Regions from separate parts of the Methylobacterium sp. WL64 genome, predicted to be linked through region 1. Evidence: predicted binding sites of a transcription regulator. Region 1 holds the regulator's gene; each other region holds the start of a gene.
The links. Region 1 encodes LexA, which represses DNA repair genes until DNA is damaged. Its sites were predicted from a motif close to TGTTCNNNNTGTGTTCNG; they were not measured.
Positions count from the first base shown of each region.

Region 2: parE (DNA topoisomerase IV subunit B) is a predicted target of LexA. The motif match lies at 4,037-4,054, and genes of this name have one in related genera.
Region 3: dinB (DNA polymerase IV) is a predicted target of LexA. The motif match lies at 3,926-3,943, and genes of this name have one in related genera.
Region 4: uvrA (excinuclease ABC subunit UvrA) is a predicted target of LexA. The motif match lies at 5,697-5,714, and genes of this name have one in related genera.

Region 1 covers NZ_VRVA01000069.1:2,034-9,655, reverse strand. Annotated here, with positions in the region: gene gltX (glutamate--tRNA ligase) at 1-1,402, opposite strand, end outside; gene FV242_RS22595 (ComEC/Rec2 family competence protein) at 1,573-3,846, shown strand; gene lexA (transcriptional repressor LexA) at 3,840-4,559, opposite strand; gene FV242_RS22585 (biliverdin-producing heme oxygenase) at 4,880-5,479, shown strand; gene FV242_RS22580 (hypothetical protein) at 5,730-6,182, shown strand; gene FV242_RS22575 (hypothetical protein) at 6,218-6,433, opposite strand; gene FV242_RS22570 (hypothetical protein) at 6,432-6,632, shown strand; gene fae (formaldehyde-activating enzyme) at 6,689-7,228, shown strand; gene FV242_RS22560 (hypothetical protein) at 7,229-7,622, opposite strand, start outside.
Region 2 covers NZ_VRVA01000030.1:16,630-24,251, forward strand. Annotated here, with positions in the region: gene FV242_RS14970 (molybdopterin-dependent oxidoreductase) at 1-490, shown strand, start outside; gene topA (type I DNA topoisomerase) at 896-3,583, shown strand; gene FV242_RS35485 (hypothetical protein) at 3,630-3,995, opposite strand; gene parE (DNA topoisomerase IV subunit B) at 4,164-6,224, shown strand; gene FV242_RS14990 (PRC-barrel domain-containing protein) at 6,428-6,934, opposite strand; gene FV242_RS14995 (hypothetical protein) at 7,289-7,622, shown strand, end outside.
Region 3 covers NZ_VRVA01000138.1:3,502-11,123, forward strand. Annotated here, with positions in the region: gene FV242_RS29390 (aminotransferase class IV) at 1-104, opposite strand, end outside; gene FV242_RS29395 (aminodeoxychorismate/anthranilate synthase component II) at 91-714, opposite strand; gene pabB (aminodeoxychorismate synthase component I) at 711-2,102, opposite strand; gene rimO (30S ribosomal protein S12 methylthiotransferase RimO) at 2,497-3,849, shown strand; gene dinB (DNA polymerase IV) at 3,967-5,049, shown strand; gene FV242_RS29415 (hypothetical protein) at 5,191-5,424, shown strand; gene FV242_RS29420 (hypothetical protein) at 5,494-5,694, opposite strand; gene pncA (bifunctional nicotinamidase/pyrazinamidase) at 5,827-6,453, opposite strand; gene FV242_RS29430 (quinone oxidoreductase) at 6,450-7,427, opposite strand.
Region 4 covers NZ_VRVA01000056.1:12,092-19,713, forward strand. Annotated here, with positions in the region: gene FV242_RS20445 (anti-sigma factor) at 1-4, shown strand, start outside; gene FV242_RS20450 (fasciclin domain-containing protein) at 68-637, opposite strand; gene FV242_RS20455 (transporter) at 898-1,878, opposite strand; gene uvrA (excinuclease ABC subunit UvrA) at 2,402-5,551, opposite strand; gene FV242_RS20465 (cupin domain-containing protein) at 5,870-6,292, opposite strand; gene FV242_RS20470 (zinc-binding alcohol dehydrogenase family protein) at 6,303-7,322, opposite strand; gene FV242_RS20475 (helix-turn-helix domain-containing protein) at 7,445-7,622, shown strand, end outside.

The DNA.
Region 1 (7,622 bases):
GGCGCGCCAGGGTCTCGGATCGTCCGAGCACCGCCATCACGTCGAACAGGGGCGGGGAGGTGGTGCGGCCGGTGAGTGCGGCCCGCAGGGGCTGGGCCACCTGCCCAAGCTTGCACCCGGCTGTCTCCGCATACTGACGCACCGCACCCTCGGTCGCCGCCGCGCTCCACTCGGGCAGCGACTGGAGATCCGGCAGCACCCCAGCCAGACGCGCCCGGCCCTCGTCGGACAGGAGCGTCCGGGCCTTGTCGTCGAGCACCAGGGGACGCTGGGCGGTGAGGTAATAGGCGCTGTCGAGCAGTTCGATCAGTGTCTTGGCCCGCTCTTTCAGGCCCGGCATGGCCTGGATCAGCTGGTCCTTGAGGGCTGGCTGGAGCGTCGCCGGGAGGCCGCGCTCCGGGCCGACGTTCGGCAGGATCGTCTCGAGCGCGGCGACCAGATCCGCATCGGCGCTGCCTCGGATGTAGAGTCCGTTGAGGTTGGCGAGCTTGGCGAAGTCGAACCGCGCCGCCGAGCGCCCCACTGCGCGGAGATCGAAGGCCGTGATCATCTCGTCGGTGGAGAACACCTCCTGGTCGCCGTGGCTCCAGCCCAGTCGCACAAGGTAGTTGCGCAGCGCCTCCGGCAGGTAGCCGAGGTCGCGGTAGGCCTCGACCCCGAGCGCCCCGTGGCGCTTCGACAGCTTCGCCCCGTCGGCGCCGTGGATCAGCGGGATATGGGCCATCCTGGGAATGTCCCAGCCGAGCGCAGAGAAGATCTGGCTCTGCCGGGCCGCGTTGGTGAGGTGGTCGTCGCCGCGGATGACCTGGGTGACGCCCATGTCGTGGTCGTCGACCACGACGGCGAGCATGTAGGTCGGCGTCCCGTCCGAGCGCAGCAGGACGAGGTCGTCGAGATCGCGGTTGGCCCAGGTCACCCGCCCCTGCACGGCATCCTCGACCACCGTCTCGCCCTCGATGGGCGCGCGCAGCCGGATCACCGGCCTGACCCCGGCAGGAGCCTCGGACGGGTCGCGATCGCGCCACCGCCCGTCGTAGCGCGGGGCCCGGCCCTCGGCTCGGGCGGTCTCCCGCATCTGCGTCAGTTCCTCCGCGGAGGCGTAGCAATGGTAGGCGCGGCCGGCGGCCAGCAGCTCCTCGGCGACCGCGCGATGGCGCTCGGCGCGGGCGAACTGGAAGACCACGTCCCCGTCCCAATCGAGGCCGAGCCAGGACAGGCCGTCGAGGATCGCGTCGATCGCGCCCTTGGTCGAGCGTTCCCGGTCGGTATCCTCGATGCGCAGCAGCATCTTGCCGCCGGTGTGGCGGGCGTACAGCCAATTGAACAGCGCCGTGCGGGCACCGCCGATATGGAGGTATCCGGTGGGCGAGGGGGCGAAGCGCGTGACGACGGCTGAGGACATCGGGCCGATATGTTCGGGGGCGAAGGGCGATGGGGCGGTGCAGGGCGTCAGGGCGGCGCCCGTCGCACGGCGTGGCGCCCGTAGCACGAAGCGTCCGCTGTAGCACGGGCCGACGGGTGCGTTAAGAATCCCCGGCCGGGACTTGAGTCGTCCGGCACGGGGCGGGGCGGATGCGGCGGATCGGCGCGAGGCTGGCGGGCGGCGCGGTGGCGCTGGCCGGCACGCGCCCGGTGTCGATGCCGGCGCTCCGCGGCTGGCTCGCCGATGGGCTCACCCGGGAGGTCGAGCAGCGCCGCCTGTTCCCGTGGCTGGCGGTGGCGTTCGGCGCCGGGATCCTGGTCTTCTTCGGGTGTGCCGACGGGACGCCGTTCCTCGCCGCCCCCTTGGCAGGAGCGGCGCTCGCCCTCGCGCCGGCGCCGTTCCTGGGTGCGCGGCCGGGGGCACTCGCCCTTTGCCTGGCGCTGACAGCCGGCTTCCTGGGCTTCGCGGCGGCGACCTGGCGGGTCTCGCAGGTGGCGGCGCCGATCCTCACCCGCACTACAATCGGGCCGCTGACCGGGATGATCGAGGGGCTGGACGAGCGCGAGGTCGGCGCCCGGCTGGTGATCAGGGTCGAGAGCTTCGCCGGGCTCGAACCCGCTTTGAGGCCGCTTCGGGTGCGGGTCTCGTTCCGGAAGGCGCCATCCCTGCGGCCCGGGGACTTCATCGCCGCGACGGCAAGGTTGCTGCCGCCGCCCGAGGCGGCACGACCGGGCGGCTACGATTTCGCCCGGGATGCCTACTTTCAGGGACTCGGCGCGGTAGGCTCGCTGATCGGGGCGATCACGGTTCGAGAGCCGCCCACCCCGCCACCTCTGCGCCTGCGACTGGCAGCCTTGCTGGACGAGGCCCGCAACGCGCTGACACGCCGGATCGCGCAGGCCGAGGGCGGGCAAGCGGGGGCCGTGGCGGCGGCCCTGGTCACGGGCAAGCGCGGCCTGATCGGACCGGCCGCCAACGATGCGCTCCGGGCGGCGGGCATCTATCACGTCGTTTCCATCTCGGGCCTCCACATGGTGCTGGCCGCCGGCGTGGTGTTCTGGCTGGTGCGGGCCGTCTTGGCGCTGGTGCCGTATTGCGCGCTGGTCTGGCCGATCAAGAAGATCGCCGCCGGGTTCGCGATGCTGGGCGTCACCGCCTATTGCGCGTTCTCGGGCTGGGACATCGCCGCCGAGCGCTCGCTGATCATGACGCTGATCATGCTCGGCGCGATCCTGGTCGACCGGCCGGCGCTGTCCATGCGCAACCTCGCGCTGGCCGCCCTGATAGCATTGGCGCGGGAACCCGAGGGCCTGCTCGGACCGAGCTTCCAGATGTCGTTCGGGGCGGTGGCCGGGCTGATCGCCTGCGCGCGGCTGATCGACGGACGCCTGTTCCAGCGTCCCGGGGCGGGGCGGATCGAGCGGTTCGTCGGCACCGGCCTCTCGGCCGTGACAGGCACCCTCGCGACGACCCTGGTGGCACAGGTCGCGACGGCGCCGTTCGCGACCTACCATTTCCAGACGGTCCAGCCGTTCGGGCTGATCGGCAACGCCCTTACCCTGCCGCTGGTCTCCCTGGTCGTGATGCCGGCGGCGGTGATCGGGATCCTGGCCTATCCCTTCGCCCTGGACCGGCCGATCTGGTGGCTGATGGGACAGGCGGTGGGCGGCATGCTGGCGATCTCCGAATTGATCGCCGGCTTCAATCGGGCCGTCCTGGTGCTGCCGGCCTTCGGCACCGGCGCGCTGATGCTGCTGGCGGCCGGGCTGCTGCTGGCGACGCTGCCGGTATCGCGACTGCGCTGGCTGGCCCTGCCGCCCGCCCTGCTCGGGCTCGGCCTCGCCGTCGTTCCGGAGCGATTCGACCTGTACGTCGACCGGCAGGGCGGTGGTGCGGCCGTGCGTGGACCGGACGGAGTCCTGTGGGCCCTCGGCAATCCTTCGGCCTTCGTGATGGAGCAGTGGCTGAAAGCGGATGGCGACGGGCGATCGGCGAAGGCGGTGATCCAGGCTTCGTCGGCTGTCGGACGGTGCGACCGGCTCGGCTGCACCGCAAGCCTGCCGGACGGCCGCGCCGTCGCCCTGGTCCGCGACCGGCGCGCCTTCACGGAGGACTGCGCCCGGGCGGCCCTGCTGATCTCGCGGCTCGCGGCGCCGCCCACCTGCACGGGGCCGCTGGTGATCGACCGCCGGGTGCTCGCCGAACGAGGCGCCGTCGCACTCCGGGCCGACCGGGATGGCTTCACGGCACGCTATACCCGCGACACGGGCCGTACCGTGCCTTGGCGGGCATCACCGGCTTCGCGGCCATCGCCTGTCCCACAACCGAAAGTGGTAACACCCTCCGAGCCGATCCCGGCCGAGGCCGACGTCGCCGGTTCCGAGGCCGCGCCTGGCGACGCGCCGGCCGAACCCCTTCAGTAGCGGCGGACGAGGCTGACGAGCCGCCCCTGGATCTGGACCCGGTCGGGCCCGAGCACGCGGGTCTCGTAGGCCGGGTTGGCGGCCTCCAGGGCGATCGAGGAGCCCCGGCGGCGGAGCCGCTTGAGCGTCGCCTCCTCGTCGTCGATCAGCGCCACGATGATGTCGCCGGTATTGGCCGTATCCTGCTTGCGGATCACCACGAGGTCACCGTCCAGGATGCCGGCATCGACCATCGAGTCGCCGCGGACCTCGAGAGCGTAATGCTCGCCGCCGGCCAGGAAGTCCGGCGACATGGTGATGGCGTGGCTCTGGTTCTGGATCGCCGAGACCGGCGTACCGGCCGCGATCCGGCCCATCACGGGGATCGAGATGGCGCGGCCGCCGTCGTCGATCATCCGGGCGGTCGCCGGCTGCGCCGGCAGCTTGGACTTCCCGCCCTCGACCACGCTCGGGGTGAAGCGGCGGGGCTCCGCAGGTGGAGCAGCCGCCTGGGACAGGCTCTCGGGGATGCGGATCACCTCGATGGCGCGCGCCCGGTTCGGCAGGCGGCGCAGGAAGCCGCGCTCCTCGAGGGCCGTGATCAGCCGGTGGATGCCCGATTTGGACTTCAGATCGAGGGCGTCCTTCATCTCGTCGAACGAGGGCGGGACGCCACATTCCTGCATGCGGCTCTGGATGAAACGCAGGAGGTCCAGCTGCTTGCGCGTGAGCATCGACGGGGGACTCGCGGCTTGGAGGACCGCATCGATGCGGTCGCGGAAACAAATCACGAACACGTTAAACGTTCCGCAAGTGTTCCGCAAGCGTGATCGGCTGAGCTTGATCGATCGGCGATGTGCGGATGCGGCCGTTGTGTGCCGTGACGCGGTCGCGCCGCCATGGCAGAACCGGTCTGGCAGGATCGGCACGATCCCGGGCCAGCCTTGGTGACCTGAATCGCCGGAATGGTCCATAGGCTGGGACGGTCAGAGTGGCGCGGCGGGCCGCTCACGTCTGCCCACGGCACCTTGCCCGGACGACAGACATAGATCGCATGGACGCCGCATCATCCGACATCGCCGAGACCTGCAGCCGCGTGAAGCGCCTGAGAGTGGCGACCGCGGCCGCCCATGATCAGCTCGACCGGCGCATCATGGCGGCAAAGCCGTTCGCGAGCCTGGAGCGCTACGCGCTGTTCCTCCAGATCCAGTACAGGTTCCATGCGGTCGTCGATCGAGTCTATCGCGATGGCGCGTTCGCCCATGTCCTGCCCGATCTCGACGGCAGGCGCCGACTGCCCCTGATCCAGCAGGATCTGCGCGATGTCGGAGCGCCCGTCCCTGACGGCGCGTCCGAGGAACATTTCGGGACGATCGAACCGGCGCAGGGATTGGGCTGGCTCTACGTCGCCGAGGGCTCGAATCTCGGGGCGGCCATCCTGCTCAAGGAGGCCCGGGCGCTCGGCCTGTCGGAAACCCACGGTGCGCGCCATCTTGCCGGACATCCCGAAGGACGCGGGTTGCATTGGCGGCTTTTCACGGCCGCCCTCGACCGGGTCGAACTCCGGGAGACCGGGGAGCAACGCGTCGCCGCGGGGGCGACGGAGGCGTTCCAGTTCGTGCGCCGGCTGGTCGGGGACGTCTTCGAGGACTGACGGCGCCGCCACCCGGTCGGATCGTTCCGCCGCCCTGGCGCAGCAACAAAGCCTGTCACGCGCGCCGTCCACCGCCGAGTCGGGCGATGACCGGTCGCGGACGCCTGGAACGGCATCTCGGGCGACAAACGAATTGACTGGGCAAGCGGCGCCGTTTCAATGCGCCGAGGTGCTTGACCCGGTCGGCGGGGCAGGCGGATCGTCCCGGCGGCTTCGAGACTGGGCTGGAATTGGGCTTGGGATGACGAGGATGCGACGCGCGGCTCTTCTGCCCATCGGTGCCGGGGCCGTCGGCTTGGCGCTGGCCGGCTGCACCACCGGGTTCTCGTATATCTCGCGCAACTACGTGGCGCTCACCCCGCAGGTGGTCACCATCGGCTGCAAGGAGCCCTACGAGGTCTACGACAACCGGCAGGTGCGCCGGATGCTCGTCGTCTCGAACGCCCTGCGCGAGTACACCGGCTGCAATCTCAGCGAGGTGCGGATCGATCCCGATCCGGCCGCGACCCGGGTGAAGCGCTTCCGCACCGCCGCCCGCGCCTATCTCGACGAGACCGTGCGGGAGGATTGCCGGATCACCGGCGAGACGGTGTTCGATCCGCAGAAGAGCGAATTCACCTACGCCTGCGACGCGCCGATCGAGAAGCGGGGCACGGTGGTGCCGCGCCTGCCGGGCCGCAATCCGGGCTTCATCCAACAATGATCTGAGCCGCCCGCGCCGGCCCCGAGCCCGCCCGGTCAGGCGCCCGGCTTGGGGAAGGTGCGCTCGGCCGCATCGCCGGCCGCCGCCAGCAGGGCGCGGGCGAAGGCCCGGGCCTCCGCCCGGTCCAGCACGATCGCCGCGGTGACCGGGCCGCCGCCGAGGTCGGCGAGGGCGAGTTCGAGCCGTACCCCGTCCGGCATGGCGCTCGCCTGGAGGCTCCAGCCGCCCCCCCGATCCGTGCTCTCCGTCATGACATCCCTCCCGGCTGCCGGACCCGAGACAACGCCGCAGGCTCCGGCCGGAACGGCCCTGGCCCGGGACTGTTCCCGCGTCGCGCCGCACCCGACTTCCCTGCCCCGCGGATCCGAGTTCCTCAAGAGCGCCGGCCCGACCGTGGCGATCGCCGGGGTCGGCGCCCTCGACGGGGTCGGCCTGCTCCGGAGCGATTGACGCCGGCGCCTCGATGATGTCTCCCCCGGGCGACCTGACACGGGGAGTCGCGACACATGCAAGAGATCTGGTTCCGCACCGGCGAGGCCACCGTCCTGGCCGCCGACGGGCAGTACACCGACGCCATGCCCGAGGTCTTGATCGGCTCGGTCCGCGGGCCGGTGGGTCAGGCCTTCGCGTCGATGATGGGGCAGGTCCAGGGCCACACCCGGATGTTCGTGGTGCGCGACCTCAACCAGCTCGTGCGCCCCGCCACGATGATGACCACCAAGGCGACGATCCACACGGCCGAGTATGTCGAGCTGCTCGGCGGCGTCGTCCAGGCCGCCACCGGCGACGCGATCGTGGACTGCATCATCGAGGGCGTGCTGCCCAAGGACGGTCTCGACGAGCTGTGCATGATCATCATGATCTGGCTCGACCCGCGCTGCGCGGAGGACGACAACCTCGACCGCAAGGACCTGTACCGCACCAACTACGAGGCGACGAAGCTCGCCATCGCCCGGGCCCTCAAGGGCGAGCCGACCGTGGACGAGCTGATCGCCAACCGGAAGACCGTGAAGCATTACGCGCTTCAGGACGTGATCGAGTATTGATCAGCGCGGCGGGATGCGCCCCACCGAGCACAGGGTGCGCATCGCGCTGCTGCCGGGATCGGTGTAGCAGGAGGCGGACCAGCCGTTCTGCTGGATGAACGACTTGCGGCGGTCCGACAGGGCGGTCCGGTAGGCGTCGGCGATGATCGGCTCGACCCGCGCGGCCGGCTCGCCGACCAGGATCTCCGAGGCCGCCGCGAGGTCGCGGAAGAAGGCCGCCGAGGGAGCGGGCTCCGCGGAGGTCGCCTGCACGATCGGCTCGGCCCGGCAGGTCACGTCGAACTTGATCGGACCGGCCAGGCGGATGTCGATGCTCGGCCCGGCGCGCTTGCCGACCTTGCCGCCGATCGCCCCGGCGATCTGCTGGGCGAGGTCGTCACACGGCTCCGCCCGG
Region 2 (7,622 bases), on a different contig from region 1:
GTTCCATTGCGCCGACACGCTGGAATATGCCGGCGGCGGCCTCGAGGGCGGCGACGGCGCCTCCCTGTGGCGCCCCGAGCATCCGGGCTCGGTCCGCGACGGCATGATCCAACTTGCCGCCGCCGAGGATTGGGGCGGTGCTCCGCCCAAGGCCGACAAAGGCACGGACGACAAAGGCACGGACGATTGGGGCCAGGGCGCGCCGGAGCCGGAGGCGCCCGAGGATAAGCGGACCCCGATCCGCTACTACGAGAGCATCGACCTGTTCGACGCCGTCAACCCGCAGACGATCCTCGCCTACGACCTCAACGGCAAGCCGCTGCCGGTCTCGAACGGCGCCCCCCTGCGCCTGCGCGTCGAGCGCCAGCTCGGCTACAAGCAGGCCAAGTACGTGATGCGGGTCGAGCTGGTGGACTCGCTGGCGGGCTTCGGCCAGGGCAGCGGCGGCTACTGGGAGGATCGCGGCTACGAGTGGTACGCGGGGATCTGAACAGGTCGAGCCCGCCCCGCCGTCAGTGCGCGCGCGGCGGGGCAACCCGGTCTGGCGCGCGATCCCCGCGTGTAGCGCTGGGCAGGTCGCTTAGCTGGGCGCGTCGCTTGGCTGGGCAGGTCGCTTGGCTGGGCAGGTCGCTTGGCTGGGCGTCCCACGACGGCATGAGGCAAGCCGGCCAGGTCGACGGTGATTGCCGGCGATCCGCAATACTGTCGGATTCGCGCCCCGCGCATGACAGCCCCGGCGAGCCGTTCGGCGACCGTTGCCATTTGACAACCCGTGCCCCGTAACCCACTTGTCCCCGGCGCGCGGCCCCGGCCCGACGGCGGGCACTTGTCCCACGCGAATTTCGAACAGAATTCGTCCGTCGCGCCCAGGCCCCGTCGAGGGGCAGAGGTCTGAATGAAAGTCGTCGTCGTCGAGTCGCCGGCCAAAGCCAAGACGATCAATAAGTATCTTGGCCGCGACTATGAGGTGATCGCCTCCTTCGGGCACATCCGCGACCTGCCGGCCAAGGACGGCTCGGTCGATCCCGAGCAGGATTTTCACATGGTCTGGGAACTCGCGGACCGCGGCGCCAGCCGCGTCAGCGAGATCGCCAAGGCCTGCAAGGGCGCGGACAAGCTGATCCTGGCGACCGACCCGGATCGCGAGGGCGAGGCGATCTCCTGGCACGTCCTGGAGGCGCTGAACGCCCGAAAGGCGCTCAAGGGCATCCCGGTCGAGCGCGTCACCTTCAACGCCATCACCAAGGCCTCGGTCGAGGCGGCGATGCGCAAGCCGCGCGAGATCGACCAGGCGCTGGTGGACGCATACCTGGCGCGCCGAGCGCTCGATTACCTCGTCGGCTTCAACCTCTCGCCGGTGCTGTGGCGCAAGCTCCCCGGCGCCCGCTCGGCCGGCCGCGTGCAGTCCGTGGCTCTGCGGCTCGTGGTCGAGCGCGAGATGGAGATCGAGAGCTTCAAGCCGCGCGAGTATTGGTCGATCGTCGCGACCCTGACCACCAAGGACGGCGCGACCTTCGAGGCCCGCCTGGTCGGGGCCGACGGCAAGCGGATCCAGCGGCTCGACGTCGGCACCGGCGCGGACGCCGCCGCATTCAAGCGCGACCTCGAGCTCGCGAGCTTCCAGGTTGCGAGCGTCGAGGCGAAGCCCGCCAAGCGCCACCCGCAGCCGCCCTTCACCACCTCGACGTTGCAGCAGGAAGCATCGCGAAAGCTCGGGATGGCGCCGGCGCAGACCATGCGGGTCGCGCAGCGCCTCTACGAGGGCGTGGACGTCGGCGGCGAGACGGTCGGCATCATCACCTACATGCGGACCGACGGCGTCGACATGGCGCCGGAGGCGATCCAGGACACCCGCAAGGTCATCGGCACCGAGTTCGGCGACCGCTACGTGCCGGACGTCCCGCGCAAGTACAGCGTCAAGGCCAAGAACGCGCAGGAGGCCCACGAGGCCGTGCGCCCGACCGACATGAGCCGCCTGCCCAAGATGGTGGCCCGCCACCTCGAGCCGGAGCAGGCCAAGCTCTACGACCTGATCTGGACCCGCACGATGGCGAGCCAGATGGAATCGGCTGAGCTGGAGCGCACCACCGTGGAGGTGGCGGCGAGCGTCGGCCCGCGCCGGATCGACCTGCGCGCCACCGGCCAGGTCGTGAAGTTCGACGGCTTCCTGGCCCTCTACCAGGAGGGCAAGGACGACGAGGAGGACGAGGAGAGCAAGCGCCTGCCGCCGATGAAGGCCGGCGACCCGCTCACCCGTGAGCGTATCACCTCGACCCAGCACTTCACCGAGCCGCCGCCGCGCTATTCCGAGGCGAGCCTGGTCAAGCGCATGGAGGAGCTCGGCATCGGCCGGCCGTCCACGTACGCCGCCGTTCTCCAAACCCTGCGGGATCGCGAATACGTCAAGATCGAGAAGAAGCGGCTGCAGCCGGAGGACAAGGGACGCCTCGTCACCGGCTTCCTGGAGAGCTTCTTCCGGCGCTATGTCGAGTACGATTTCACGGCCGACCTCGAAGGCCAGCTCGACCGGGTCTCCAACGCCGAGATCGACTGGCGGGCGGTGCTGCGCGACTTCTGGAAGGACTTCTCCGCGGCGATCGGGGAGACCAAGGAGCTGCGCGTCACCGACGTGCTGGAGGCGCTCAACGGCCTTCTCGGTCCGCACATCTTCCCCGACAGGGGCGACGGCGCGAACCCGCGAACCTGCACGGTCTGCGGCACCGGCCAGCTCTCGTTGAAGCTCGGCAAGTTCGGCGCCTTCATCGGCTGCTCGAACTATCCGGAGTGCAAGTACACCCGTCAGCTCTCGGCCTCGGGGATCGACGGCGACGGCGACGGCTCCTCGGGCGAGGGTGGCCAGCCGGGCGTCCGGGTGCTGGGCGACGATCCGGTGACCGGGATGCCGGTGACGATCCGGGACGGGCGTTTCGGGCCGTTCGTGCAGCTCGGCGAAGCCTCCACCGAGAAGGACGCCGCGAAGCCGAAGCGCTCGTCGCTGCCCAAGGGGCTCTCGCCGTCCGAGGTCGGCCTCGACAAGGCCCTGGCGCTGCTGGCGCTGCCCCGCGAGGTGGCGCGCCACCCCGAGACCGGCGAACCGATCCTGGCCAATCTCGGCCGGTTCGGTCCGTACGTGCAGCACGGGAAGATGTACGCCAACCTCGGCAAGGACGACGACGTGCTGGAGATCGGCGCCAACCGCGCCATCGACCTGATCGTCGCCAAGGAGCAGGGCGGTGGCCGCGGCCGGGCTGCCGCGGATCCGGGCCGCCCGCTCGGCAAGGACGAGACGAGTGGGCGGGACCTCGTGGTCAAGGCCGGCAAGTACGGCCCCTACGTCACCGATGGCGAAGTCAACGCGACGCTGCCGAAGACGATGAATTCCGAGGCGCTGACCCTCGATGAGGGGATCGCGCTGGTGAACGCCAAGCGGGCGTCGGGCGGCGGCAAGCCGGCCAAGCGCAGCTCGGCCCGGAAGGCGCCGGCGCGCGCGGCGGCGGGCGAGAAGAAGCCGGCGGTGAAGAAGACGGCCGCGAAGAAGCCAGCGGCCAAGAAGACGACGGCGAAGAAATCCGGGGCCGGCTGAGCGCCGGACCCGCTAACCGCGAAGAAAGCGTCGCAGTTCGTCGCGTTCAGGCCAGGTAGGTGATCGTGGCCGCCAACGCGGTCGCGACGGTCGCCAACGCGATGGTCAGGCCGTTCACGAGGATGCGGGCCTGCGGAACGACCGAGGGCGCATCGTCCTCGCACCCGAATACGGTGCCGGCGGCTCGCTCGAAGCGGATCAGGGTGAGGCGGCGGGCCTCGATCGCGGCGTTGCTCATCGACGGCGGCTCCCGGACCACGGCCAAGTTCTTTTCCGACAGAACGCGGTCGGAGCCGCCCGGTTCCGATCCGGGCGGCGGCGGAGAAACCGTTAACCCACGATTGTGCAACGTGGCGATGACGGCGCCTTCGCGCCGCGCCGGCCGCGGCCCTCGCTCGCGGCGGCGCAGCATGCGATGGTGGGGCGGTCCGGCGACGCACCGGACCCTCTGGATGTTTCTGTTTTGTTCCGCTATCATGCGGGGATGAAGGCGCATGCTGCACGATCCCAGGTCCGATCGCCAAAGGCCCGTCCGCCCGACGCCGAGCCGGCCGACGCGCCGCGCGCGCGGAGGCCGCGCGTGAGCGATCCGGCGCGCGACCTGTTCGGGCCTGGCGGCAAGCCCCCTGCCCCGCGTCCGGCGGAGCCGCGGCGGCGGCTGGCGAAATCGGCCTCGGTCCCGGCCATCGCGGCGGCCGAGCCGGAGGCCGGCTACACGGCTTCCGACATCGAGGTGCTGGAGGGCCTGGAGCCGGTCCGGCGCCGGCCCGGCATGTATATCGGCGGCACCGACGAGCGGGCGCTGCACCACCTCTTCGCCGAGGTGATCGACAATTCCATGGACGAGGCGGTGGCCGGCCATGCCAGCTTCATCGAGGTCGAGCTGGAGGAATCCGGCTCCCTGGTGATCACCGATAACGGCCGCGGCATCCCGGTGGACCCGCACCCGAAATTCCCCGGCAAATCGGCGCTTGAAGTCATCATGACGACGCTGCATGCGGGCGGTAAGTTCGACTCGAAGGTCTACGAGACCTCCGGCGGCCTGCACGGCGTCGGCATCTCGGTGGTGAACGCCCTGTCCGACCTCCTCGAAGTCGAGGTCGCCCGCAACCAGACCCTCTACCGCCAGACCTTTTCGCGCGGCCACGCGCAGGGGGCCCTCGAACTCGTCGGACGAGTCCAGAACCGGCGCGGCACCCGGGTGCGGTTCCACCCCGATGCCGAGATCTTCGGCTCCCTGAAGTTCGACCCGCGCCGCCTGTTCAAGATGGCGCGCTCCAAGGCCTACCTGTTCGGCGGCGTCGAGATCCGCTGGCGCTGCGCCCCCGCCCTGCTCGAAGGGCTGGAGGGCGTACCGGCCGAGGCGGTGCACCGGTTCCCGGACGGGTTGCGCGACTACCTGGCCCGGGACATCGAGGGCAAGGACCTGGTCACCGACGCGATGTTCACCGGCAAGGTGACCAAGCCCGGCTCCCACGGCTCGCTCGAATGGGCGGTGGCCTGGATGGTCGCCGAGGACGGCTTCTCGCATTCCTACTGCAACACCATCCCGACGCCGGAGGGCGGCACCCACGAGGCCGGCCTGCGGGTCGCGCTGCTGCGGGGCCTGCGCGAGCACGCCGAGCGCGTGAACCAGGCCAAGCGCATGACGGCCGTGACCACCGACGACGTCATGGCGACCTGCGCGTCGATGATGTCGGTGTTCATCCGCGAGCCGGAATTCCAGGGCCAGACCAAGGACAAGCTGGCCACCGTCGAGGCGCAGCGGATCGTCGAGACGGCGGTGCGGGACGCCTTCGACCATTGGCTGGCGGCCTCCCCGGCCCAGGCCAACAAGCTGCTGGACTGGGTGATCGACCGGGCCGAGGAGCGGTTGCGCCGGCGCCAGGAGAAGGAGGTCGCCCGCAAGAGCGCGACCCGCAAGCTGCGCCTGCCCGGCAAGCTGGCCGACTGCTCGGCCGCCGGAACGGCCAACTCCGAGATCTTCATCGTCGAGGGCGATTCCGCCGGCGGCTCGGCCAAGCAGGCCCGGGACCGGACGACCCAGGCGATCCTGCCCCTGCGCGGCAAGATCCTCAACGTCGCCTCGGCCTCCCGGGACAAGCTCGGGGCCAACCAGCTGATCTCGGACCTCACCCTGGCACTCGGCTGCGGCACCGGCGCGGCCTTCCGTGAGGCGGACCTGCGCTACGACAAGGTGATCATCATGACGGACGCCGACGTGGACGGCGCCCACATCGCATCGCTGCTGATCACGTTCTTCTACCGGCAGATGCCGAAGCTGATCGATCGCGGCCACCTCTACCTGGCGATCCCGCCGCTCTACCGGCTGCAGCAGGGCTCGAAGGTCGTGTATGCGCGGGACGACGCCGACCGGGAGCGGATCACCAAAACGGTGTTCAAGAGCGGCAAGGTCGAGATCGGGCGCTTCAAGGGCCTGGGCGAGATGATGCCGGCCCAGCTCAAGGACACCACCATGGATCCGAAGAAGCGCACGCTCCTGCGCGTCGCGATCCTCGAGGAGGCCCGGGAATCCACCGGCGATACGGTGGAGCGCCTGATGGGCAACAAGCCCGAAGCCCGCTTCGCCTTCATCAGCGAGCGCGCCGCCTTCGCCGACGGGGTCGATCTGGATATCTGAGGCGACACGGCGGCCGTAAAACGACGCTTCGTCAGCGTGGCCGCAGCGAAGCGATTCGGGGAAACGCGACACCTGGGGGTCGCGATACCTGGGGATCGCGCGCGACACTGGGTTGCTTCGCGACGGTCGCACTGACGGACTTGCAGACCGCTTTCGGGTCGAAGCGCCTGGATCGCGTCCGCGTCAAGCGATTGCCGGCGAGGCTACTCCGACGCCATGGCCTTGGCCGGATCGAAGGGCTGGGCGGCCGCGACGGTGTCGGTGCTCATGTTGAGAACGGCCGAGAACCGCTCCCCGCCCGGACGCAGCACGAGGGCGCCGGGCTCCACGGCGATCCGTTTGCTGCCGAGGCCCAGCGGGCCGCCGACATCCAGCACGACCGCCTTCAGGGCACCGCCATCGGCGATCAGCAGGTCGTCGATGGTGCCGACATTGTCGCCGGCCGCGTTGCGGACCGTCACGCCGATCATCTTGGAGGCCAGGAACGCCGCCGGCTTGAGGCCCTGGCGCCTGGCCGCGGCCTCGGCGCTGGCCGCCGTCATCAGCCGGCCGCCGCCCTCCCCGCTGGTGGAGGTGCCCGGCCCGGTCCCGGGCAGCACCGTCTTGGTGCCGATCACGCTGGCATCCTGAGCCGGAGCCGGGAGTCCGGACAGGGACAGGACAGTCAGCGGCAGCAGCAGACGGGACGTGATCAGTCGGATCTTGCGCATCGGGATCGCTCCGGCGCGGCCGAGCCATCCGGGCGCCGACCGTGAAAGGCGCCGGCGGCGACGGGTGTTCCTGTCGCCCCTGTCGCACCGGGCCTCGGTGGTCCTGAAACGCAGAAGGGCCCGACCTTGCGGCCGGGCCCCGGGTCACGATGGCGCCTGCACCGCGTCTCAAAGTTGTGTTTTCTCCTCGGAGGGAGACCGCGGTTTTCGTCGCATAGTTCTGGTCATTGCAGAGCCAGAGTTCCGTTTCCCCATCGGCGTGATGCGGCAAAACCGAGGGCCTCGGTTTGTGGCTTGCAAGCCTCGGGATGACATTCGAGCGGGCGCCCCGGGGCGTCGTGCGAGGATGGACCGATGGACTACGATCACGGAAGCAGGCCCAACCGGCGACGCGCGGCCACCCTTCTCGATGCCCTGAAGGGCCGGCTCGTCGATGCGAGCGAGGCGGTCGAGCACCACGTGACGATGCAGTCGGCGACCTCATCCCCGCACTGGCGGATCTCCAACGTGGCTGGCGTCCACGTCTACGAGGTCGCCCGGGGCTGGAATGCCGACTTGGCGTTCAAGAACCTTCCGTTCGGCGTGCCCGCGCTCATGGGCAATGCGGTCCCCGTCAAGACGCGGCGTGAAGCGCTGGAGAGCGCCATCAGGCAGCTGTCCCTCTGCGTCGAGCGCGAGAAGGTGCCCG
Region 3 (7,622 bases), on a different contig from region 1:
GCGAGCGCCGTGTCGAACAGGCCGTCGCCGAGCGTCAGGCCGCGGTCGGTGTGGTCCAGGGACGCCTGCGTCCCCGGGACGATCGTCCCGTCACGCCACAGCATCGTCGCCCCTGCCCCGGTGGCCCCGCTCGTCGCGCCAGGCGCGGGCGAGTCCCAGAAAATTGGCGAACAGGGCGTGGCCGCCCTCGGTCAGCACCGATTCCGGGTGGAACTGGATGCCGTAGGTCGGGTGGGTCCGGTGCGAGAGCGCCATCACCTCGCCCTCCTGCGAGACCGCGTCGACCGAGAGGTGCTTGTCCATGTCCGGGCCCGGGGTGACCACCAGCGAGTGGTAGCGCCCGACCGGCATCGGCGCGGGCAGTCCGGAGAACAGCCGCTCGCCCCGGTGCGCGATCGGGGTCGCCTGCCCGTGCAGGGGGCGCTGCGCGCGCTCCACCGTGCCGCCGAACGCGGCGCCGATCGCCTGGTGGCCGAGGCAGACCCCGAGGATCGGCACCGCGCCGGACAGGTCGCGGATCGCCGGCAGCGAGATGCCGGCCTCCGCGGGGGTGCAGGGGCCCGGCGACACCACAAGGGCATCCGGGGCGAGCGCCCGGATGCCGGCGACGTCGACCGCATCGCTGCGCACCACCCGGACCTCTTCGCCCAGCTCCTCCAGGTAGCGGACGACATTGAAGACGAAGGAATCGTAGTTGTCGAGGACGAGGATCATGCGAAGGCCTCGAACACCCGGGCGGCCTTGGCGAGCGTCTCGTCGTATTCCGGGCCCGGCTCCGACAGCAGGGTCACGCCGCCGCCGGCCTGCAGGACCGCCCGGGTCTCGTCCATGAACACGGTGCGGATCGCGATCGCAGTGTCGAGCGCGCCGTCGAAGCCGATCCGCCCGATGGCGCCGCAATAGAGCTCCCGGGCGTCGCCCTCGATCTCGGTGATGATGTCCATGGCGCGGATCTTCGGGGCGCCGGTGATCGAGCCCCCGGGGAAGGTGCCCTCCAGCAGGTCGAGGGCGTCGAGCCCATCGCGCAAGGTCCCAGTCACCACCGAGACCAGGTGGTGGACGTTGGCGTAGGTCTCCAGCCCGCACAGGGTGGGTACGGCGACGCTGCCTGGCGCGCAGACCCGGGACAGGTCGTTGCGCAGCAGGTCGACGATCATGACGTTCTCGGCCCGCTCCTTGACCGAGGCCAGGAGCGCCTTGGCGGCGGCCCGGTCGGCCTCCGGGTCGTCGAGCCGGCGGGCGGTGCCCTTGATCGGCCGGGTCTCGACGTGCCGGCCGTCGAGCCGGATGAAGCGCTCCGGGGAGGACGACGCGACGGTCAGCCCGGCCAGTTCCAGATAGGCCCCGAAGGTCGCCGGATTGGTGGCGCGCAGGCGCCGGTAGAGCGCGAACCGGTCGAAGCCCGTCGGCAGGTCGGCACTGAAGCGCTGGGCGATGTTGGCCTGGTAGATATCGCCCGCCCGGATATAGGCGCGGACCTTTTCGACAGCCTCTTCATAGGTTTGCCGGTCGAAGTTCGAGTGCCACGCGAGGTTTTTTGCGGGTTGGGGCGGTGCCTCCTCGGGCTCGGTCGCGGTGCCGAGCCGGTCGGTGAAGGCGGCGAGCCGCGCCTCGGCGCGGGCCTGCCGGGCGGCCGGCTCGGTCTCGGGAAATCCCGTGGCGACGAGCCGGCACGTCCCCGCGGCGTGGTCGATCACCAGCACCGTGTCGTAGAGGTTGACCGCGATGTCGTCGGTGAGCCCCGCCCGCCGGGCCGGGGCTGCGACCCGCTCCAGCTGCGCGCCGAGATCATACGCGAGATAGCCGATCGCCCCGCCCGGGAACGGGGTGTCCGGATCGGGCTCGACCCGGTAGGGGGCGAGGCAGGCCCGCAGCGCAGCGAACGGGCCGCCCGACACCGGGCGCCCGTCCAGCGTCGCGCGCCCATCCCGGAACCGGAACCGCGCGAACGGGTCGGCGGCCACGATCGAGTGCCGCCCCAGCGCGTCGTGCCGCATGGCGCTGTCGAGGAAGGCGAGATCCGGCAGGGGCCGCAGCCGGGCGGCCGCCGCGACGGGATCGACGAAGGGGATCTCTCGGGTCCAGATCTCTTGGGTCCACATGACCGGGTTCGGGCTGATGTCCTGAGGGCACGCGCCCCGCACGCTGCCGTTGCACAGGCGATGCCGCGGGGAAAGCGGCAGTTCCGCGCAAGGCCCCACCCGTCGCGGGCGGTCGGGGTCCGTCCCGGGTTCGGGAGACGGCGGGCCGCACCTGATGTGGGATCTCAGGAGCCGCCGGCAAAGCCCTGCGAACAGCCAAGTTTCGGCGATGTGCCGTACCTCCTGCGCCGAGCCTCCCGCGCGGGGCCGGGTACCCCTGCGGCGGCCGGTCTCGCGCGAGCGCGTCAGAACCGCTATAGGGGCGCGATCCCGAATGCCTGTCCTCGCGCGCCGTGCGACCCGATCCACCGGCCGCACGCGAGGGTGGCGTCCGACCCGTCTTCCGAATGCGACCATGACCGCAACCGCCACGCCCGCCCCCCGGGACGCCGTCCCCGGGGCCGCCCCGAAAATCTCGTTCGTCTCGCTCGGCTGCCCCAAGGCGCTCGTCGATTCCGAGCGGATCCTCACGCACCTGCGCGCCGAGGGCTACGAGCTGGCCCGCCGCCACGACGGGGCGGACGTGGTGATCGTCAACACCTGCGGGTTCCTGGATTCGGCCAAGGCGGAATCGCTTTCGGCGATCGGCGAGGCCATGGCCGAGAACGGCCGGGTGATCGTCACCGGCTGCATGGGCGCGCAGCCGGAAGAGATCCGCGCGAAATACCCGGACCTGCTCGCCGTGACCGGGCCGCAGGCCTACGAATCCGTGGTGGCGGCGGTCCACGAGGCGGTGCCTCCGGCCCACGACCCGTTCCTCGATCTCGTCCCGCCGCAGGGGATCAAGCTCACCCCGCGCCACTACGCCTACCTGAAGATCTCGGAAGGCTGCAGCAACCGCTGCAGCTTCTGCATCATCCCGAGCTTGCGCGGGAATCTCGTCAGCCGCCCGGCCGGCGACGTGTTGCGGGAGGCCGAGAAGCTGGTCAAGGCCGGCGTGAAGGAGCTGCTGGTCGTCTCGCAGGATACCAGCGCCTACGGGGTCGACATCCGCTACGCCGAGAGCCCGTGGCGCGACCGGAGCGTGCGGGCGAAGTTCTACGACCTGACCAAGGAGCTCGGCGAGCTCGGGGCCTGGGTGCGGCTGCACTACGTCTACCCCTACCCGCACGTGGACGAGGTCATCCCGCTGATGGCCGAGGGCAAGGTGCTTCCCTACCTCGACATGCCGCTCCAGCACGCCAGCCCCTCCGTGCTCAAGCGGATGCGCCGGCCCGGCAACCAGGAGCGCCAGCTCGACCGGATCCGCAGCTGGCGGCAGACTTGCCCGGACCTCGCGATCCGCTCGACCTTCATCGTCGGCTTCCCGGGTGAGACCGAGGCCGAGTTCGAGGAGCTGCTGGCCTGGCTGCAGGAGGCCAGGCTCGAGCGCGTCGGCTGCTTCGAGTACGAGCCCGTGGCCGGCGCCACCGCCAACGCCCTGGGCGACCTCGTGCCGCCGGAGCTGAAGGCCGAGCGCAAGCGCCGGTTCATGGAGACGCAGAACGCGATCTCGCTGCGGCTCCAGCGGGCCAAGGTCGGCAAGCGGCTGGCCATGATCGTCGATTCCGTCGAGGGCGGGATCGCCAAGGGCCGGTCGAAGGCCGACGCCCCCGAGATCGACGGCAACGTCCACGCCGCGTTCCGGCGCCCGGTGCGCTCCGGCGACATCGTCACCGTGAAGATCGACCGGGCCGACGCCTACGACCTCTACGGCACCGTGACCTGATGGTCCCGGATTGCGCGCAATCCCCTGTGCGCCGTCGGATCGGAGCGGTTGACCCGGGCGTCCGGTCTGGCATGTCTGGAACATAGCAGGAACTTCAGTCCGGACCCCGAGGCTGCGATGGATCCGGAGGTCGCGCTCCGCAAGATCATCCATATCGACATGGACGCGTTCTACGCCTCCGTGGAGCAGCGCGACGATCCCGTCTTGCGCGGGCTGCCGCTCGCCGTGGGCGGCTCCCGGGAGCGCGGCGTGGTGATGGCGGCGAGCTACGAGGCGCGGCGGTTCGGCGTGCGCTCGGCCATGCCGTCGGCCACCGCCCGGCGGCTCTGCCCGGACCTGCTGTTCGTCAAGCCGCGCTTCGAGGTCTACCGGGCGGTCTCAGAGGAGATCCGGGCGGTGTTCGCCCGGCACACGCCGGTGATCGAGCCGGTCGCCCTGGACGAGGCCTATCTCGACGTCACCGAGAACCTGCTGGGCCTTCCGACCGCGACCGCGGTCGCCAAGGCGATCCGGGCCGAGATCCTGGAGCGCACCGGCCTCGTCGCCTCGGCCGGGGTCTCGTACAACAAGTTCCTGGCCAAGGTCGCCTCCGACTTCAGGAAGCCTGACGCCCTGTTCGTCATTACCCCGTCCATGGGGCCGGATTTCGTCGCCGCCCTGCCGATCGGCCGGTTCCACGGCGTCGGCCCGGTCACCGAAGCGAAGATGAAGCGGCTCGGCATCGAGACCGGGGCCGACCTGCGCGCCTGGGATCCGGACCGCCTGCGCGAGACCTTCGGGTCGGCCGGGGCCTATTATCACGCGGTCGCCCGCGGGCTCGACATGCGGCCGGTCCGCGCCCACCGGGTGCGCAAGTCGATCGGGGCGGAGACCACCTTCTCGGAGGATACGGCCGCCTTCACGATCCTGGCCGAGCGGCTCGCGCCCCTGTTCGACAAGGTCTGGGGCGGGGCCGAGGCCAAGGGGATGCGGGCCCGGACCGTGACCCTGAAGCTGAAGTTCTCGGATTTCGCCCAGGTCACCCGGGCGAGGTCCCTCCCCGCCCCGGTGGTCGACCGGGCCGCCCTGGAGCGGATCGGGCTGGAACTGCTCTCCGGCCTGTTTCCCCTCCGGCGCAGCGCGCGGCTGATCGGGATCGCGCTCTCGAGCTTCGAGCAGGGGGAGAAGGAAGAGCCGCTGCAGCTCGGGCTCGGGCTCTGATCCGCCTCGGCCGGTCGATGGAGCGCGGTCGCGTGGGCTGTGCGGCGGCACACGTCAGGTGCGACTTATCAACCACAGATAGGACCGATCCGGTGCGGCCGGCGTTGCCCGCCACCTCACGAACCAAAAGGTCCCGTCCCAATGTCGAAATCGATCTCCCTGGCCCTGGCGACCGCCCTGCTGCTCGGCGTCCCGGTGGGTGCCGCCCGCGCCGACAGCACCGCGTCCTTCAGGGCCGCCAACGCGATCCTGCTGCGGGGCTACAGCGCGAGCCCGCCGCAGCTCTACGTGTCCTCGGGCGGCCCGGGCGCCGGCTTCCTCACCGATGGGACCGCCGTGCCGCAGCGCCCGAAGGCGCCGACCCGCGCCCGCTGACGCCCATGGCCCGGGCCATGGGCGTCAGCGGGCTTCTCGGATCAGGCTTCTCGGATCAGGCGTCTGGAATTAGGCGTTCTTGCGCGGGCGGTGGTTCGGGTCGATGCCGCCGTCGGGTTTGGTCTCGTTCTCGACGTCGCCCTCGAAGGTGGAATCCGCCTCCAGATCTTCAGGGTCGGCGCCGGTCATGCCCTTCGAGGTGCCGATCCCGGGATTGCCCTTGAGGTCGGCGTCCGTGGGCGTATCGGTCTTCGGGTGCTTGCCTGACATGCTGGCTCCTGTTGGCTGGTGCCAGTCCAACGCGTCGAGACGGGGGCGGTCGCGCGGTCGCCGTGCGGCGGTTCGCCTCTCGATCCCCCGCCGATCCCCCACGCGCCGACAGCCAGCCGCCGGGATGGCGCGCTACGCGATCTCGGCCGACCCGATCCGGCGCACGCCGGCCGCCTCCATCCGGGCCCAGGCCCGAGCGAGCGAGCCGTCCACGTCGATCCCGCGCACGGCATCCTCCACCACCTGGACCTCGAAGCCCGCGTCGCGGGCATCCAGCGCGCTCCAGAGCACGCAGAAATCGGTCGCGAGGCCGCACAGGACGACGCGGGTGATGCCGCGTTCCGCCAGCGCGCCGGCGAGCCCAGTGCGGGTGATGCGGTCGGCCTCCAGGAACGCCGAATAGCTGTCGACCCGGGGGTCCAGGCCCTTGCGGACCACCAGGCTCGCCCGGTCGGTGGCCAGCCCCGGCGCGAAGCCCGCGCCCAGGCTGCCCTGGACGCAGTGCCGAGGCCACAGCACCTGCGGGCCGTAGGGCAGCGCCACGGTCTCGAACGGGGCCCGCCCGGGATGGGTGTCGGCGAAGGAGACGTGGTCGGCCGGATGCCAGTCCTGCATCAGCACCACGTGGCGGAAGCGGTGCTGGAGCGCGTTGATCGGCGCGACCACCGCGTCGCCGTCCCGGACGGGGAGGGCCCCGCCCGGCAGGAAGTCGACCTGCACGTCGATGACGAGGAGCAGGTCGGCGGCGCCGGGTGTCACGGCAGCATCACGATCGAGCCGGTGGTCTCGCGTCCGGCGAGGTCCCGGTGCACGGTCTGCGCCTCGGCGAGCGGGTAGGTCGCGTTGACGGCGATCTTCACGGCGCCGTCGCCGACCACCTTGAACAGGCGGGCGGCCGCCTCCTCCAGGGTGGTGCGGTTCGACGAGAACGTCGCCAGGGTCGGCCGCGTCACGTAGAGCGAGCCGCGCGGGGCGAGCAGGCCGAGGTCGAGGCCGGTGATCGGCCCGGAGGCCGAGCCGAAGCTCGCCAGCAGGCCCATCGGCGCGAGGCTGTCGAGCGAGCCCATCAGGGTCGCCTGCCCGACGCCGTCATAGACCACCGGCACGCCCTTGCCGCCGGTGATCTCGCGCACCCGCTTGGCGACATCCTCCTCGCGGTACAGGATGACGTGGTCACAGCCGTTCTGCTTGGCCAGTTCGGCCTTCTCGGGGCTGCCGGCGGTGCCGATCACGGTGGCGCCGAGGTGCTTGGCCCATTGGCAGGCGATCAGGCCGACGCCGCCGGCGGCCGCGTGCCACAGGATCGTGTCGCCGGGCTTCACCGCGTAGGTCCGGTGCAGCAGGTACTCGGCGGTCAGGCCCTTCAGCATCATGGCGGCGGCGGTCTTCTCGTCGACGCCGTCGGGGATCGGAACAGCCGCCGCGGCCGGGATCACCGCCTCCTCGGCGTAGCAGCCGTCCGGCACCGAGCCGTAGGCCACCCGGTCACCGGTCTTGATGTTGGAGACCCCCTCGCCCACCGCCGTGACGGTGCCGGCGCCCTCCTTGCCGGGGGTGTAGGGCAGGTGCGGCGACTTGTAGGCGCCGGTGCGGAAGTAGATGTCGATGAAGTTGACGCCGATGGCGGCTTGGCGGACCCGGATCTGCCCGGGGCCCGGCTCGGCCAGGGGCACATCCTCGAACTTCATCACCTCGGGGCCGCCGTACTCGTAGACCCGGATCGCCTTCGGCATCATCGTACTCCGCTCAAGTCCCGTTGCGCCGGGACGTCGCGGACTCGAGATAACGGAGGCCCCGCCGGAGGCAATTGCTTTTTGCCGTTCGCCCTGCGGTTGCGGCCCGATCTGAAACCCGAAACCCGGAATCCCAATCCTGGATCCGGCCCCCCGCGCAGCCTATCTTGATGCTGACCACCCTCTGACCGGAAG
Region 4 (7,622 bases), on a different contig from region 1:
GTAGCAACAGTGAGGAACCCGCAGCGCCGGAGCGGCGCCGCGGGTGGGTCGGATCACGGAATCCGGATCAGGGGGTCAGCACGGCGTTGATCACGTGGATCACGCCGTTCGACTGCATCACGTTCGGGATCGTCACCGTGGCGGTGTTGCCCTTCACGTCGGTGATCAGGACCTTCTTGCCCTGCACCGCCACGGCGAGCGGCTCGCCCTCGACCGTGGTGAGCTGGCCCTGGCCGCCGCCCTTCTTGACCAAAGCCACCAGGTCCTGCGCGGTGTAGACGCCCGGGACGACGTGGTAGGTCAGGATCTTGGTCAGCGTGGGCTTGTTCTGGGGCTGCACCAGGCTCTCGACGGTGCCCGGCGGCAGCTTGGCGAAGGCGGCGTTCGTGGGCGCGAACACCGTGAACGGGCCGGGGCCGCTCAGCGTCTCGACGAGGCCGGCGGCCTTCACGGCGGCGACCAGGGTGGTGTGGTCCTTGGAGTTGACCGCGTTCTCGACGATCGTCTTGCTGGCATACATCGGCGCGCCGCCGACCATCGGGTTCTTGGCGTAGGCCGCGCCGGTCGCACCGAGGCCGAGGGTCAGAGCGAGGGCGACCGCCCGGGCCGCGCGCCGGCCTCCGATAACGTTGAGCATCCTGGTGTTTCCTTCCCTGAGGTATCCCGGGATCGAGCGAGGACCGGGATTACGTCGCCGCTTACGGGTCCTCGGGCGGAAAGGTTTCGCAGGATCTGAATATCCGCCCGGGTCCAGGGGCATGGTCCGGCCGGGCATGAAAAAACCGCCCGGCGGTGGCCGGGCGGTTCGCCGTCCTGGCGGACGGGATGGCGGAGATCCGGGCTCCCCACCGCCTGCGCGGTGGGAACCCGGATCTCGGTTCGATCAGGACTTGTCGATCAGTACTTGCGGACCAGGGCGGTCGGGACCGGCGAGACCGGGGCCGGCGAGTACAGCGGCACGATCAGGCGCAGCCAGCCGTCCGTCGAGTAGTCGCTGCGGGCGCGGCTGAACGGCGTCGCGGCGATCTGCGCGCCGGTGACCACGTCGCGGGCGACGTAGGCCTGCACGGTGAAGACCTTGAAGTCGTAGCCGATCAGGCCGCCGACGGCGAACCGGCCGCGGTTGTTGGCGGCCGCGCTGAACTGGCCGATGTCGAAGTTGTAGGTGCCGTAGGCGACCGGACCGATCTCGAAGTTGCCGAACTTCTTGGTCGCGGTGAGGTCGAAGTTCAGGGCGTTGGACAGGTAGAACGGGCCGAGCGCCGCGCCGACCGGACCACCGAAGCGGCCGGGCGAATCGTAGATGTTGGCGGTCAGGTTGCCGGTGATGTTCCAGCCGTCGCCGGTGTAGCTGCCGGCCACGCCGAAGCGGTAGGTGTTCGAGGAGAGCTGCGGCAGCACCGGGGTGGCGGTCGTGCCGTTGGCGGTGATGATCGAGCCGCGATCGCCGTTGAGGTCGTTCAGGTACGCGCCGCCGAGCAAGCTGACGCCGAAGTTGTTGCCGAGGTCGAACGCCCAGATGCCGCCGACGAAGGTGCCGACGTTGATCGAGATGTCCTTGTTGCGCACGCCAGCCGGGTTGCGGGTGAAGGCGAACACGGTCGGGGGGGCGACGAGCAGCTCGATGCGGCCGCCGAACGGCACAAGCGGGGTCGACCAGACCAGCACCGGGACGTTGACGGCGGTATCGGGATCGTTCCGGCCATCGGTGCGGCGGAACGTGAAGGTGTTGATCGCGTAGATACCCTCGGGCAGCGGCGCGCCGATGGCGAGGCCGACCTGCTCGCCCGGAACCGTCGTGGTCTGCGCCTGAGCGATCGTCGAGGTCATGCCGACCGTGAGCGCGACCGCGCCGGCCGCGAGCCAGTTCTTCATCATTGTTTCTGTCCTTCCCAAGGTCTCAAGGCTTCCGTCCCGCATTCGGCACTACCCTGCCGGTCTGCTCGCCATTGGCGGCTGCCGACTTCCGGTGTGCCGAGCGCCCCCACGGAGCCCGCCCGTCTCAACGCCAATGACTATTCTACAGAGACCTGCGGAATGACAGTGGAATGCCGGTCGAAGCGGCAAAACCGGCCGAACCGTTGCGCAAAAGACGCATTTTTGCGGCGATGCAACACAGTCCCCAGGATTGAATAGCGGGCGGCCGGCCGGCAAAATATCGTTGAACGGTCAAGCTGTTGCCCGGGACCTCCCGGCACTTTGGCGGGAGAATCCGGCAACTAGGGGTGGGTGAACGGGCATTCGTCCCAGCCGGGCGCCGAACCCGGAAACCCCGCTCCGGACGGCCGATCCCCGGCCGAAGACGGGCGGGAGCCGGCCGAATCACGGGGCGCGGAGGCGGTCCCGGGCGGATTTTCGGGCCGCACCGGGCAGAATCTGCCGCCTCGAGCCCGGCCGGCGCCTATTCGGCGGCGCTGCGGCGGCCGGTCTGCGGGGCGGGGCGACGGGCCAAGACCTCGCGCAGGAACCGGCCGGTATGGCTCGCCTTCGAGCGGGCGATCTCCTCCGGGGTGCCGAGCGCCACCACCCGGCCACCGCCGTCCCCGCCCTCGGGCCCCATGTCGATCACCCAGTCGGCAGTCTTGATCACTTCGAGATTGTGCTCGATCACCACCACCGTGTTGCCCTGGTCCACCAGCTCGTGGAGCACCTCCATGAGCTTGGCCACGTCGTGGAAGTGCAGCCCGGTGGTCGGCTCGTCGAGGATGTAGAGCGTGCGGCCCGTGGCGCGCTTCGACAGTTCCTTGGACAGCTTCACCCGCTGCGCCTCGCCCCCCGACAGGGTGGTGGCCTGCTGGCCGACATGGACGTAGTGCAGGCCGACCCGCTTCAGGGTCTCGAGCTTCTCGCGGATCGCCGGGACCGCCTTGAACAGCTCGGCCGCCTCCTCGACGGTGGAATCGAGCACGTCGGCGATGGACTTGCCGCGGTACTTCACCTCCAGGGTCTCGCGGTCGTAGCGCTTGCCCTTGCATACGTCGCAGGTGACGTAGACGTCCGGCAGGAAGTGCATCTCGATCTTGATGACGCCGTCGCCCGAGCAGGCCTCGCAGCGCCCGCCCTTCACGTTGAACGAGAAGCGCCCCGGCTGGTAGCCCCGGGCCTTGGCCTCGGGCAGGCCCGCGAACCAGTCGCGGATCGGCGTGAAGGCGCCGATATAGGTGGCGGGGTTCGAGCGCGGCGTCCGGCCGATCGGCGACTGGTCGATGTCGATGACCTTGTCGAGATGCTCCAGCCCCTCGAGCCTGTCGTACGGGGCCGGGTGCTCCAGCGCCCCGTTCAGCTTCTTTGCGACGGCCTTGTACAGGGTGTCGATCACCAGGGTGGACTTGCCGCCGCCCGAGACGCCGGTGATGCACGTGAAGGTGCCGAGCGGCACCTCGATATCCACGTCCTTGAGGTTGTTGCCCCGGGCGCCGAACACCCCGAGCTTGCCCTTCCGGCTCTTGCGCCGCGCGGCCGGGGTGCGGACCGCCATCGCGCCGGTGAGGTACTTGGCCGTGAGCGAGGCCGGGTTGGCCAGCACCTCGGCGGGGGTGCCCTGGGCGATGATCTCGCCGCCATGGATGCCCGCCCCCGGGCCGACATCGACCACGTAGTCGGCCTGCAGGATCGCGTCCTCGTCGTGCTCGACCACGATCACCGAGTTGCCGAGGTCGCGCAGGCGCTTGAGCGTGCCGAGCAGCCGCTCGTTGTCGCGCTGGTGCAGCCCGATCGAGGGCTCGTCCAGCACGTAGAGCACGCCGGTGAGCCCGGAGCCGATCTGCGAGGCCAGCCGGATGCGCTGGCTTTCGCCCCCCGACAGGGAGCCGGAGCCGCGGGCCAGCGTCAGGTATTCGAGGCCGACATCCACCAGGAAGCTGAGCCGGTCGCGGATTTCTTTGAGAATTCTGACCGCGATCTCGTTTTGCTTGGCCGTCAGCTTCTCCGGCAATTCGGAGAACCAGCGATGGGCTTCCGAAACGGACAGCGCCGTCACGTCGCCGATATCGGCCATGGCGACCTTCACGGCCAGCGCCTCGGGCTTCAGCCGCTTGCCGCCGCAGGACGCGCAGGGCGTCTCGCTCATGAACCGGCCGATTTCCTCCCGCACCGCGTCGGACTCGCTCTCCTTGTAGCGGCGCTCCAGGTTCGGGATCACGCCCTCGAACGGCTTGTTGACCGCATACTTGCGCAGGCCGTCGTCGTAGGCGAAGCGGATCGCCTGCTTGCCGGAGCCGTACAGCACGACGGCGCGGGCCGCCTCCGGCAGGCTCTGCCAGGCCACGCTCGTCTTGAAGCCGTAATGCTCCGCCAGCGCGTCCAGCGTCTGGCCGTAATAGGGCGAGGTCGATTTCGCCCAGGGGCCGACCGCGCCGCGCTTCAAGCTGAGCGCAGGGTCCGAGATCACCAGTTCGGGGTCGATCCGCATCTCGTGGCCGATGCCGCCGCAGGTCGGGCAGGCGCCGAACGGGTTGTTGAACGAGAACAGCCGCGGCTCGATCTCCGCGATGGTGAAGCCCGAGACGGGACAGGCGAAACGCGACGAGAACGTGATCGTCCGGGGCTCCTCGCCCTCCGGCGCGTCGGCGAACACGATCTCGCTGATGCCGTCGGCGAGCTCCAGCGCGGTCTCGAACGAATCGGCCAGCCGCGCGGCGATGTCGGGCCGCACCACGATCCGGTCGACGACCACGTCGATGTCGTGCTTGAACTTCTTGTCGAGCTTGGGCGCGTCGTCGATCGCGTAATATTCGCCGTCGACCCGCAGCCGCTGAAACCCTTTCTTTTGGTACTCGGCGATTTCCTTGCGGTACTCGCCCTTCCGGCCGCGGACCACCGGGGCGAGCAGGTACAGCCGGCTCTTCTCCGGCAGCTCCAGCACCCGGTCGACCATCTGCTGGACGGTCTGGCTCTCGATCGGCAGGCCGGTGGCCGGGGAGTAGGGGATGCCGACCCGCGCCCAGAGCAGGCGCATGTAGTCGTAGATCTCGGTCACCGTCCCGACGGTGGACCGGGGGTTCTTGGAGGTGGTCTTCTGCTCGATGGAGATCGCCGGCGACAGCCCGTCGATCTGGTCGACATCGGGCTTGGACATCATCTCCAGGAACTGGCGGGCATAGGCCGAGAGCGATTCGACGTAGCGGCGCTGCCCCTCGGCGTAGATCGTGTCGAAGGCGAGCGACGACTTGCCCGAGCCCGACAGCCCGGTGAACACCACGAGCTTGTCCCGGGGGATCGTCAGGTCGACGTTCTTGAGGTTGTGCTCCCGGGCGCCCCGGACCGTGATCACCCGCCGGTCGGCGGCGCTCGGCGGCGCGGCGTCGAACAGGGCCTCCAGCTTGGCGTCGACGGCGGCCTCCGCGGCCGCGCTCCGGCTGCTGCCCAGGCGGACGGGGGCGGGGGCCTCGGCCTTCTTCGTACGCGCGGGCTTGTTCGTCCGCTCAGGCTCGGCCGGAACCGCCTCGGCCGGCGCTTTGGCGGACGACGCCTTCACGGGAGACGGTTTGGGGGCGGCCTTGCTGGCGCCGACGCGGGGTCCGACTCGGGTTCCGGCTTGGGCTTTGGCCATGAGGGCGGCGGTCTTTCGAGGCGTCGACGCGGTCGGGGCTGGCTTTGCGCGCGGGTCAGCCGCCGCACCCGCTCATGTCGAGCCCGGAGCGGTCGACGGCAAGGTGAGGCCGGCGGGACGCAGGCCCGACATGCAACGCCATTGCTAGAACGAAACGCGTACGCCGGCAACCGCTCGCCGGAAGCCTGTCGTTTCGCGGCCGAAAAGACGGGATTTCCAAAGGGCCTGCGGCCCTTTGGCGGGGTGTCGGGGCAGGCCCCGACAGCAGGGCGCTGCCCTGCACCCGCAAAAGGTCCGGGACCTTTTGGATCCGGGACTTCACGCGTCGGCGTTGCGCGCCATGAAGGTGGCGGGGGTGCCGTCCTCGGGGTTCACGAAGATGATGTCGGTGGGGGCCCGCCGCGGGGTGTCGATCGACAGGAACGTCACCGGCTCGCCCGGGGCGATCTCCGGCATCGCGTGCACCGTGCCCGTCTCGAAGAACAAGAGCTGGCCGGGGCCGAACGGTGTGAGGTTCGCGGGGTCACCCAGCCAGACGGTGCCGCGTCCCGACAGGCAGTACAGGTACTCGTCGCAGGTGGCGTGATAGTGCGGCGGGGTCGGGCGGTAGACCCGGAACACCCGGGCGCTCGCCGCCGCCCGGTCGGTCAGGTAGGTGTCGACCAGGAGCGTCCGCGCGCTGTCGGGCAGCGCCGCCGCGAGCGCCGCCACGTCGAAGATTCCGGTGCCTGTCCCGGTCATGGCGCCCGCCTCACGACGCAAAGCCTTCGAGCACGATCTTGCCCTTGGCGCGCCCGCTCTCGATCAGCGCGTGCGCCCGCCGCAGGTTCCGGGCGTCGATCCGCCCGTAATGCTCGCCCAGGGTCGTGCGCAGGCGCCCCGCATCCACCAGCCGGGCGACCTCGTCGAGGAGCGCGCCCTGGGCGGCGATATCGGAGGTGCCGAACATCGAGCGGGTGAACATGAACTCCCAGTGCAGCGACAGGCTCTTGCGCTTGAGCAGCGCCACGTCGAGCTGCGCGGGATCGTCGATCAGGGCGAACCGGCCCTGCGGGGCGATCAGCGTCGCGATCTCGGCGAGATGCGCGTCGGTGTTGGTGGTCGAGAACACGAGGCCCGGCGCGCCGAGGCCCAGGGCCGCCACCTCGGCGGAGAGCGGCTTGGCATGATCGACCACGTGGTGGGCGCCGAGATCCCGGCACCAGGCCGCCGTCTCCGGCCGGGACGCGGTGGCGATCACGGTGAGGTCGGTGAGCTGCCGGGCGAGCTGGATCGCCACCGAGCCGACGCCGCCCGCCCCGCCGACGATCAGGATCGCCGGGGCGGCGCCCGGCACCGGTTTCTTGGCGTCGAGCCGGTCGAACAGGGCCTCCCAGGCGGTGATCGCGGTGAGCGGCAGGGCGGCGGCCTGCGCCCAGTCGAGGCCGGCGGGCTTGTGCCCGACGATGCGCGCATCGACGCAATGGAATTCGGCGTTGGTCCCCGGCCGGGTGAGGTCGCCCGCGTAGAACACCGCGTCTCCGACCGAGAAGCCCTCGGCCTCGGCACCCGTGGCCAGAACGGTGCCGGCGGCGTCCCAGCCCAGGACCTTGACCCCGCCGGCCTCGGGCTCGGCCCGCACCCGGACCTTGGTGTCGACCGGGTTCACCGAGACCGCCTCGACCTTCACCAGCAGGTCGCGGGGGCCGGGATCGGGCCGGGGCAGGTCGCAATCGACCAGGGCCTCGGCCTCGGTGATCGGCAGGGATTTTCTGTACCCGACGGCGCGCATCGCAATCTCCTCCGACTGACCCGCACGGAGATGCCGTCCGCCTTCACGGCGCGCAAGTACGCACATAAAACGCCGATAGTGCCGAGAATGATACCGCCCGACGATCGCCTTGGGATCCCGCCATGCCCCGCACCCGACACCATAGCGGCAACTGCAGCCCCGGCTGCGCCGTCGAGGCCACCCTCCGGCTCATCGACGGCAAGTGGAAGGGCGTGATCCTCTACCACCTGCTAGAGGGGACCCTGCGCTTCAACGAGATCCGCCGGCGGCTGGCGAGCGTGACGCAGCGCATGCTCACGA